DNA from 2 places in the Alicyclobacillus acidocaldarius subsp. acidocaldarius Tc-4-1 genome. Region 1 is predicted to be linked to the other one. Evidence: riboswitches for the same ligand, from Rfam matches in the RefSeq annotation. Region 1 holds a riboswitch; the other holds the start of a gene.
The links. A riboswitch is a leader RNA that binds a small molecule or an ion and turns the genes downstream of it on or off. The one in region 1 is predicted to bind ZMP and ZTP.
Positions count from the first base shown of each region.

Region 2: linked by a shared signal. The riboswitch ahead of serA (phosphoglycerate dehydrogenase) and the one ahead of TC41_RS14755 (bifunctional 5,10-methylenetetrahydrofolate dehydrogenase/5,10-methenyltetrahydrofolate cyclohydrolase) in region 1 are both predicted to bind ZMP and ZTP.

Region 1 is NC_017167.1:2,998,266-3,003,588, forward strand. It holds gene TC41_RS14745 (G1 family glutamic endopeptidase) at 101-913, shown strand; gene TC41_RS14750 (hypothetical protein) at 1,040-1,918, opposite strand; ZMP/ZTP riboswitch at 2,022-2,102, shown strand; gene TC41_RS14755 (bifunctional 5,10-methylenetetrahydrofolate dehydrogenase/5,10-methenyltetrahydrofolate cyclohydrolase) at 2,193-3,050, shown strand; gene TC41_RS14760 (ABC transporter ATP-binding protein) at 3,132-3,803, opposite strand; gene TC41_RS16975 (ATP-binding cassette domain-containing protein) at 3,821-4,162, opposite strand; gene TC41_RS14765 (ABC transporter permease subunit) at 4,152-4,961, opposite strand; gene TC41_RS14770 (MerR family transcriptional regulator) at 5,063-5,323, shown strand, end outside.
Region 2 is NC_017167.1:1,132,485-1,137,807, forward strand. It holds partial or broken gene TC41_RS17020 (ISLre2-like element ISAlac1 family transposase) at 1-1,102, shown strand, start outside; gene TC41_RS05250 (aspartate kinase) at 1,236-2,471, shown strand; ZMP/ZTP riboswitch at 2,508-2,589, shown strand; gene serA (phosphoglycerate dehydrogenase) at 2,653-4,242, shown strand; gene serC (3-phosphoserine/phosphohydroxythreonine transaminase) at 4,303-5,323, shown strand, end outside.

The DNA.
Region 1 (5,323 bases):
AGAGGGTTTTCGCCAAACTGTTTTGAATACGGGTTAGATAGCGAGCTTTGCAAGACTCGCTCGTTCCACACCGCACCATCAAAAGGGGGATCTGTGCGTGATGAACACCAAGGCATGGAAAGCGCCAGCTTTGGCAACCGCATCGCTTCTCGCGGCTGGAGCACTGGCGGTATGGCCGCACATCTCGGCAGCACCTGTAGCACCCGCCATCTATCACGCGCCGCGGCAAGCGCTGTCACCGAACACGGCGCCGAAGCCCAACAGTATCCAGGCGTCCAGTTTCGGCTGGTCCGCCTCGAACTGGTCCGGGTATGCGGTCACCGGCAGCACGTACAACGACATCACGGGCAACTGGATTGTGCCCGCGGTGAGCCCCTCCAAGAAAAATACGTACTCATCCAGTTGGATTGGTATTGATGGTTTCAACAACAGCGATCTCATCCAGACCGGCACCGAGCAGGACTATGTGAACGGCCACGCGCAATACGACGCCTGGTGGGAGATCCTCCCCGCGCCTGAGACCGTCATCTCCTCCATGACCATCGCACCGGGAGATCACATGAGCGCTCACATTCACAACAACGGCAACGGGACCTGGACCATCACCCTGACCGACGTCACGCGAAACGAGACGTTTTCGACCACGCAGTCGTACTCGGGCCCCGGCTCCTCCGCCGAGTGGATCCAGGAGGCGCCTGAGATTGGCGGCCGGATCGCCACCCTCGCGAACTACGGCGAGACCACGTTCGATCCCGGCACCGTGAACGGCGGCAACCCGGGCGTGACGATGTCCGACGGCGGCTACATGGTGCAAAACAACGCGGTGGTTTCGGTGCCATCCGCGCCCGACTCCGACACCGACGGGTTCAACGTCGCGTACGGTTCCAACCAACCGAGCCCGCCCGTATCTTGATGGCCTCGTCGAGATGAGATTCTGCTCCGACAAGCATGTCGCGCCCCGGTCGGTCTGCAACCCGACCGGGGCAGTGCCATCCGGATGAACCACGTTCCCCACAAGCACACCGTCATCCCGCGCGCCTCATGCCACCTCCGACGCCTTTGCCTGCTGAGGGATCCACGTCGGCCTCACCAGGATGCAAATCAGCGCCGCCGTCACCACGATTGCAATGAGGCAAGCGGATGCGACGAACAGCACCTGGATGGATAGCCACTTCAGGAGTGCCCCATCGACCGCGTATGAAACGAGCCCGAGCACGATGGCTGCGGTCCATAAAATGGACATCACGGACGCGAGCGAAGACCCGCGAAACCAAATCTGGATGAGCGAGATGGACTGAATGTTGACCCAGACGAAGGCCGCCATGCTGAGGGCCATCAGGCAGGCACACCATGCGACGTGCGGATAGAGCGGGATGAGGAGCCAAAACAACGTGCCCAAGTACAGGCCGCCCAACAACAGATGCACCGACACGCGAAATCGGCTTGTGAACGTCAGCAGCAACATGCCCGCGAGCGATCCGGCCGCAGCCTGACGAGGCCGGGATGTGGGAAGAACCAGGCTCGTGAACAGATACAGTGCCGCGACGATGGGGCAGGATGCCCAATAGGCGACCTTGGTGACGACGGGCGCCAACACAAAACTCGCGACCATGCGCCCCACCTGGCTTGTTCCCTGGATCAGCGCGTTGGCCTGCTGCCAGGACTCCTCAGGAAGAAGTTGAGGGACCGCCGTACCCACGGCGGGGAAATACACGCCCTCCGTGAACGCCATTACGATGATGAAAGGCATCACGATCCAAAGGTCCGTGCGTGGAAACGAGACGGCCAAGGCGACGCCGGCAGCCATGAGGGCAGCCACCGGAGAAGCGCGGCGCATCACGGCCACGGCAGGACTGCGCTTGTTCCACCACGCGGACGACGCTGAACCGACGACCCGCGGGATGGAGGTCAACGTCATCAAGAAGCCCGCGCCCTTGCGCTCCATGTTTCAGCTTGCTATATTCTCAGTGGAACCTTTCGAAATGGTGGGTTCTGTTTGCCATGCCTTCACAATCGAAGATGTTCCGCTGTGCGACTGGCGGCTTAGCGTGGAGCACCACGAGGGAGCACAGCGATATCTGCCGACCGCCTGGGCCCGACGCACCCAGGCGGTCGTTTGCATTTTCGCGAGAGGCCAACGCCGGCTAACCGACCCGCTCGTTACCAATGCTAATCCCAGGAGGTTGTCCGCCATGCCGAAACCGTTGCTTGGCCGTCCCGTCGCCAAAGCGTTGTCCCACGATGTCAGGAAGACCGTGGAGACCTGGAAGTCGCGCGGCGTGCAGCCGAAACTCGTGACCCTGCTCGCCAATGACGATCACGCCGCGAGCGTGTACGCCAACCAAAAGAAGCGCATCGCGGAGCGGCTCGGCATCCAGTGCGACGTGATCGAGCTGCCGCAACAGTGCGAGACGGAGGCGATTGTGCGCGAAATTCAGGCGCTGAACGACGATCCGTCCGTCCACGGCATCATGATTGAGATGCCGCTCGCGCCTTCGGTCGACGTGCAGCGCGTGGTGGGCGCGATTCACGCCTTGAAGGATGTGGACGGACTGTCGCCGTGCCACTCCTTCGCCAAGCCGACGCCGGAAGCCGCACTCTACCCCGCGACGCCGCTCGCGTGCATCCGCCTGCTCAAACACTATGGCTACGAGCTCAAAGGTGCCGACGTCACGCTCGTCGGCTGCGGTCAGACCGTCGGCATGCCGCTCTTGCACCTGCTCATCGCCGAAGGCGCGACCGTGGCCGCGTGCCACGAGCACACGCGCGATGTCCGCGCCCATTTGCGCGACAGCGAAATTGCCATCGTTGCAGTGGGAAAAGGCGGCCTGCTCGGCCCTGACATGGTGCACGAGGGCCTGACCGTCGTCGATGTGGGTATCTCGCAAGGGGAAAACGGAGACGTGCAGGGCGATCTCGCGCCGGAAGCCGCGGCGAAGACGAAGGCCTACACGCCAACGCCCGGCGGCGTGGGCGCCGTCACCACGGTGCAAATCTTCGCCAACCTCATGCACGCCATGGAGCTCCAGGAAGCCGCAGGCATGGTGTAATCGCCTCGGTGCCAGGTGCAGGGCCAACGCGGCCCTGAGAGCGACCTGCCGATCTCGCCTGACACTTGGAAGCCTGGAAGCTCAGCGCGGAAAGATAAACCACCTCGTCACGTTCATGTGCACCCACGCGCCCGGGGACCAGCGATGGCGATCCGCGTTCGGGACGTGAACTTCCCACACTTCGCCATCGTTCGTGCGAATCCAGCACGCGCTGTACGAGCCTTTGAAGGCGGATCGCACCACCTGCGCGTGCGCTTCGCGTTCGCTCGCAGGCTGAAGCTCGACATCCTTGGGGCGCACCACCACGGCCACCTCCGAACCATCAGACACGGCGGGATCGACGGGCAGAGCCGCGCCCGCCACCTCGATTCGGCCGTTTTGCACGGCGCGCGTCAACACGTTGGACTCCCCGATAAAGGAGGCCACGAAAAGCGTCCCAGGCTTTTCATAAACCTCTTCCGGCGTCCCGAACTGTTCGACGTTCCCCTCGTGCAGGACGAGCACCCGGTCCGCCACTTCCAGCGCCTCCTCCTGATCGTGTGTGACAAATACGCTCGTCACGCCCATTTCATCGTGGACCTGGCGGACAAACGTCCTCAGTTCACGCCGAATCTGGGTGTCAATGGCGGCGAACGGTTCGTCAAAGAGGAGCACCTGCGGGCGAGGAGCCAGTGCCCGCGCCAAGGCCACGCGCTGCTGCTGCCCTCCCGAAAGCTCGTGCGGAAAGCGATTCGCATACGACTCCAGCCGCATGAACCGAAGGAGTTCCCTTACGCGCGCGTCCATCTCGTCCTTCGGAACCGGTTTTCCCTGAGGCCAAAGGATACGTTGTCATAAACGGTCATGTGCTGAAACAGCGCGTAGTTCTGAAACACGAGCCCCACATTTCGCTTTTGAGGGGGCAGATCCGTGACCCGCTTGCCCCCAATCCACACATCGCCCTTGGTTGGACGTTCGAGTCCCGCGATGATGCGCAGGATGGTGGTCTTTCCGCTTCCGCTCGGACCCAGCAGTCCCACCATCTCTCCCTCGCGAATTTGGAAGGAGACCCCTCGGACGGATCGCGCGCCGCCTGGGTAGATTTTTTCAACGCCGACGAACTCAATGGTCACGCAGGTTCCTCCCCCCTGCACGCTTCAGGAATTGCAACAACAGGATGAGTGCAAACGAGGCCAGCGCCAAAAGGGCGGACACCGCATAGGCAGCCTGCATTTCGTTGTTGACGGAGGCCTGATACACGAACAGCGTCGCGGTCTCGGTCACCATGACGATGCTGCCAGACACCACGAGCACCGCCCCAAATTGACCCAATGAACGGGCCGTGGTGAGGGCCAATCCGTACAAGATGCTCCACTTCAATTGGGGCAGCCACACGCGCCACAACGTCCGCCACGGCGATGCGCCGAGCACGTACGCAGCCTGTTCTTGCGTATCACCGATGGCGCAAATGGCTGGCACGGTTTCATGCACGATGAAGGGAAGCGTCACGAAGATGGTCGCGAGCACCATACCCGGAAAGGCAAATGCAACCTTCACATGGATGTGCAACAGGAATGCCCCGACGAGCGCGTTCGGCCCATACACGACGATGAGTGCCAACCCCGCGACGACCGGAGATACGGACAGCGGTAGTTCCACCAGCCACTGCACCATCCACCAACCTGGTGCGCGTCTGGCAATCCAAAACGCCATAGGAAGGCCGAGCACCAGGTTGGCAAGCAGAGTCACCCCGGTGATTTCACCCGTCATTCGAAGCGCGAAGAGCGCCTCCTGCGAGGTCACGCTCTGCCAAAATGGGCCCCAGCCTCCGGCCAAGGCGCCTACGAGGACCGCGGCGAACGGAACCCCCACCAGGAGCAACAGCCACACATACGCTATCGAAGTCCCGACAACCGTCCAAACCTTAGACATGTCATTATGATGACATCATGACAAGTTGCGCATTGACGCTCACGTAATTTTTCAGTATATTAAGCTCGAATTCGCGTCATCTCGCGGCGAGGTGCATGCTCATGCGCCGCCAGTACTACACCATTCGCGATCTCGCCGACATGTTCGACATCACGCCGCGCACCCTGCGCCATTACGAGGACGTGGGCCTGCTGAATCCCGTGCGCCGAGGCGCAAAGCGCCTCTACAGCGAGCGGGATCGCGTCCGCCTGCAACTCATCCTGCGCGGGCGCCGCCTGGGATTTAGCCTGCCCGAGATCGCCGAGATGCTGGACCTGTACGACGCCGATCCGACCGAAATCACGCAGCTGCGCGAAGTCATT
Region 2 (5,323 bases), 1.3 Mb from region 1:
GATTGAGCGGGAAGTTAAGAGACCAAGCTGTGGCGTTGGCTTTTAGATGTGTCGTACCGGCGCGCGGCAGAGATTCTACAGACTTGGGTGCCGGACATCAGCGCGATGGCGATTTGGCAAGAAGTGCAAAGGCTCGGAGGGGAGAAGCGCGTCCGAGCGGAGCTGGAGCGGGAGAAGGTGTTCGAACAAGGAGACGCTCCGGGAGGGAGACGCAAAGCCGAGACACTCTTCGTGGAAGCGGATGGCGTGTATGTCCGAGGGCGCAGGGAGGAAGAGGGCCAGTCACACTTCGAATTGAAGGTGGCCGTGGCGTATGAAGGCAAGCAGGAACAAGGGCGGGAACGGCGCGCCCTGATGAATCGACAGGTGGTCGCGGGGACTGAGGAAGCTGAACGCTTCTGGGAGGAAGCGGTGTCCTCTTTTTGGGCGCGTGTGGGATTGGGCCAGCGTGAAACGATGTTGGCTCGGCGCGGACGGGGCGGAATGGGCGAAGAAGGGCGTCGGAATGCTCCCTGGGGGCTCGATATCGATTGGATCCCTTTCACCTGCGGCAGGCGATGGTTGCGGCCTTGGGACGGGAGACGCAGGCCTACCGGAAGGTATGGGATGCGGTGAGAACCGAGGAGTGGTCGCGGGTAGAAAAGGTGCTGACGAAGATGGAGAAGCAAAGCGAAGGGCGAAGAAGCAGCGTATCTCGAAGCTGAAATCATACATGGAGAGAATTGGGCAAGGCATTGTGGGCGATGATGATGTGGTGAGTCTGGGTGCAATTGAGGGCCAGGTGTTCCACCACGTGGCGCGACGGATGAAGCGCCATGGGGCACGTTGGAGCAAGCCAGGGGCGGATGCGTTAGTGCGGCTGATTGCAACGCGCGCCAATCACGAGCCTCTGCGGGCCAACACGCCTTCTCGTTCGGAAATGCAGGCGGAAGTGCCGGTGAAGACAAAGCCAGTGAACGAGGCGGAAATCGCGAGACGGGTCGAAGAAGCGGCGACTTGGCTGGAAAAACACATGCCAGCATTGGTCGGTCCGCATGCGGACCGACCATGGGTGAAGTACGTGCTTCGTGAGCTCGCCAGAGTTTCAGCCACGGTTGCCTGACTCAACCTAAGCGGTGAGGTCCTCCCCTACGACAACTTGACACGGACGCAGCCGCGCTCCGGCTTCCGCCCTGGCTCAGAGATCAGGTAAGATAGACGAAATGGCGCCATCATGGAGATAAGGAGTGGAGAAGGTGCTCGTCGTACAGAAATATGGCGGCACGTCCGTGGGATCGACGGAGCGGATCCGGGCCGTGGCGGACCGCATCGCCCGGACCCGCGCCGAGGGGCACGACGTGGTGGTGGTGGTCTCCGCTATGGGCCACACCACCGACGAGTTGGTCGATCTCGCCGGAGCCATCGTGGACAGGCCGGATTCTCGGGAGATGGATCAGCTCCTCGCGACAGGGGAGCAGGTGTCAGCGGCGCTTTTGGCCATGCGGCTCATCTCGCTCGGCGTGCCGGCGAAGTCGCTCACAGGTTGGCAGGCCGGGATTGCCACCGAGCCGGTGCACGGCAACGCCCGCGTGGCGAGAATCGACACGGCGGCGCTGAGGGCGCTTCTGGCGCAGGGCGTCGTGCCGGTGGTGACGGGATTTCAGGGCATTGCGGACGGCGAGGTCACGACGCTCGGGCGCGGCGGATCGGACACCTCGGCCGTGGCCATCGCGGCAGCGCTCGGCGCGGATCTCTGCGAGATCTACACCGACGTCGAAGGCGTGTACACGACGGACCCGCGCGTCGTGAAGACTGCGCAAAAGCTCGCGGCCATCTCGTACGACGAGATGCTCGAGCTCGCCAACCTCGGTGCCCAGGTGCTGCACCCGCGCGCCGTGGAAAACGCCAAGCACTTCGGCGTGAAGCTCGTCGTGAGGTCCAGTTTTACGGAAAGGGATGGGACACAAGTCGTGGCGGAGAATCAGCTGGAAGGCCGCCGGGTAGTCACCGGCATCGCGTTTGAACGCCAGGTGGCGCGCATCGCCGTCGTCGGCGTGCCCGTTGAGGAACACGCGCTTGCGGCCATCTTCTCGGCGCTGGCCGATCGCGGCGTGAACGTGGACGTGATTGTCCAGAGCGTGGTGGACGAGCAGGCGGTGGACGTGTCGTTCACGGTGCACGAGAGCGATCTCGACAAAGCGGAGCAGATTGTGGCGGAGTTGCAGCCCAAGATTGGCTTTAAGCGAATCGAGAAGGAGTCGCCGCTCGCGAAGGTGTCCATCGTGGGCGCGGGCATGATCTCGAACCCGGGCGTGGCGGCGCAGATGTTTGTGGCGCTTCGCGATGCCAAGGTGCCGATTCACATGGTGACCACCTCGGAGATCAAGGTGTCGTGCGTGATTCCGGCCGACTTGGTCGAGGTGGCGGTGCAGGCGCTGCACCGGGCGTTTATCGAGGCGGAAGCCGTGACGCCCTTGACCCATGCGCGATAGTTTTTATAGTCAGAACTGTGAGCCAAGATGATAGAGAAGCTGTCGCATGACTGGCGGATGACGTGGGTGACCACGGGGGAGTGCGACAGTGGAAGAGCCGGCCGCCTGGGCACTTGTACGCGCGTCTCGCGCGGAGTGACTAGGGGCCGTTCATTGTACTTATGGAGTGGTGAGAGAGAACATGGCGACCAAGATCTTGGTGACGGACGACATCTCCCAGGCGGGCATCGACATCCTCTCCGGCCTCGAGGGCGCGGAGGTCGTCGTCAGGACGAACCTCACCCCGGACGAGCTGAAGGAGGCCATTGCCGACGCGGACGCCCTCGTGGTGCGTTCGCAGACGCGCGTGACGGGGGACGTGATCGAGCGTGCGAAAAAGCTCAAGGTCATCGGCCGCGCGGGCGTCGGCGTCGACAACATCGACCTCGAGGCGGCCACCCGCCGTGGCATCCTGGTCATCAACGCCCCAGATGGCAACACCATTGCGGCGGCGGAGCACACCTTCGCGATGATGATCAGCCTTGCGCGGCACATCCCCGCGGCCCATCGGGATCTCCTCCAGGGCAACTGGAACCGCAAGAAGTGGATTGGCGTCGAGCTTCGCGGCAAGACGCTGGCCGTGCTCGGCATGGGCCGCATTGGCACCGAGGTCGCGAAGCGCGCGAAGGCGTTCGGCATGACCGTCCTCGGGTATGATCCGTTCCTCACGGAGGAGCGCGCGCAGAGCCTCGGCGTGAAACGGTGCGATCTCGACACCGCCATTCGCGAGGCCGACTTCATCACCGTGCACACGCCGCTCACGAAAGAGACGCACCACATGATTGATGCAGGCCGGATCGCCCAGATGAAGGAGGGCGTGCGGATCATCAACTGCGCGCGCGGCGGCATCATCGACGAGATGGCGCTCGCGGAGGCGCTCGAAACAGGGCGCGTGACGGGCGCGGCCATCGACGTGTTTGAGCAGGAGCCGCTGCCGATGGATCACCCGCTTCGCCGCTGCCCGAACGTCGTGTTGACGCCGCACCTCGGCGCGTCGACGGTGGAGGCGCAGGAGAACGTGGCGATTCAGGTGGCGGAGGAAATCGTGCAGGTGCTTCGCGACGACACCTTCGAGCACGCGGTGAACCTGCCGAGCTTGAGCCAGCGCCAGAAGGAGCGGCTCGCACCGTACCTCGCCCTCGCGGAGCAACTGGGACTTTTTGCGGCGCAGCTCGCGCAGGGCGCGCCTTCGAGCATGACCGTGCGCTACGCCGGCGACGCTTCCGATCCGGACGGCGGCTACCTCACCCGCACCGTGTTGAAAGGCTTCTTCAGTTTCCAGTACGACGGCGAGGTCAACTACGTCAACGCGCTGCGGTACGCGGAAGACGCGGGCCTGCGCGTGCAGGAGGTGCGCGAGTCGCGCGGCCGGGTGTACACGAACGAGGTGGAGATCTCGGTCGCGACGGACAACGGCACCCACCGCGTCACGGGCACGGTCCTCGGGGAGTATGGGCCGCGCATTGTCGAGCTCGACGGGTATCCCATTGACACGCCCATCGAAGGCATTCTCATTTACACGCGGCACGAGGACCGGCCCGGCATGATCGGCCGCATCGGCACGCTCTTGGGCGATCGCGACATCAACATCGCGGGCATGCAGGTGGGCCGGCGGGAGACGGGCGGAGAAGCGGTGATGCTCCTGTCGGTCGACAAGCGCGTGCCCCAGGACGTGATCGACGAGATCGCGAAGCATCCCGGCATTCGGCTGGTCAGGGCCATCGAACTGTGACAGGCGGGCGCAGGCGCACATCGGCGCCCTTGAGAGAGATCTGCTGAAGGAGTGGAGACCGTGAGGCGGGTGGACAACTTCAATCCGGGCCCGGCGGCGCTGCCGCTCGAGGTGTTGGAGCAGCTGCGCGAGGAGCTCATCGACTTCCGGGGCGCGGGCATGAGCGTCATGGAGATGAGCCACCGCAGCAAGGAGTACGAGGCCATTCACAACGAGGCGCAGGCGCGGCTTCGGCGACTGCTCGGTATTCCCGACGATTACCGCGTGCTCTTTCTACAGGGCGGCGCGAGCCTGCAGTTCGCCATGATCCCGATGAACTTTTTGCGCGCAGGCCATCGCGCCCTGTACGTGCTGACCGGCGCGTGGTCAGAAAAGGCGCGGGACGAGGCGGTGCGATTCGGCGAGATTGCCGTGAACGACTGGGCGACGAAGGGCGGCTATCGGGACATCCCCGAGGCGATTCCGGAGGACGACGGCTCGTTCCGCTACGTGCACATCACGTCGAACAACACCATCTACGGCACGCAGTGGCCTGCGCTGCCGAAGACCGCCTCCCCGCTTGTGGCGGACATGTCGAGCGACATCCTCTCGCGGCCGATTGAGGTGTCGGATTTTGCGCTCATCTACGCGGGCGCGCAGAAGAATCTCGGGCCGTCGGGGGTCACCGTCGTGATCGCGAAGGACGCGTTTTTGGCGGAGGCCAACTCGGATCTGCCCGCGATGTTGCGCTACAGCACGCACGTGAAGTCGAACTCACTCTACAACACGCCGCCCACGTTTGCCATCTACGTGATGGAGCGGGTGCTCGCGTGGGTGGAAGAGATGGGCGGGCTCGCGGCCGTGGCGGAGCGCAACCGGAAGAAGGCAGCGCTCGTGTACGAGGCCATCGATGGTCATCCGCACCTGTACCTCGGCCACGCCGAGAAGCGGGCGAGATCGCAGATGAACGTGACGTTCCGGCTCCCGAGTGAGGAGTTGGAGCGCGCGTTCTTGAGCGAGGCCGCGGAGAAGGGGTTTGTGGGCCTGAAAGGCCATCGGAGCGTGGGGGGCTGCCGCGTGTCGCTGTACAACGCGGTGCCCA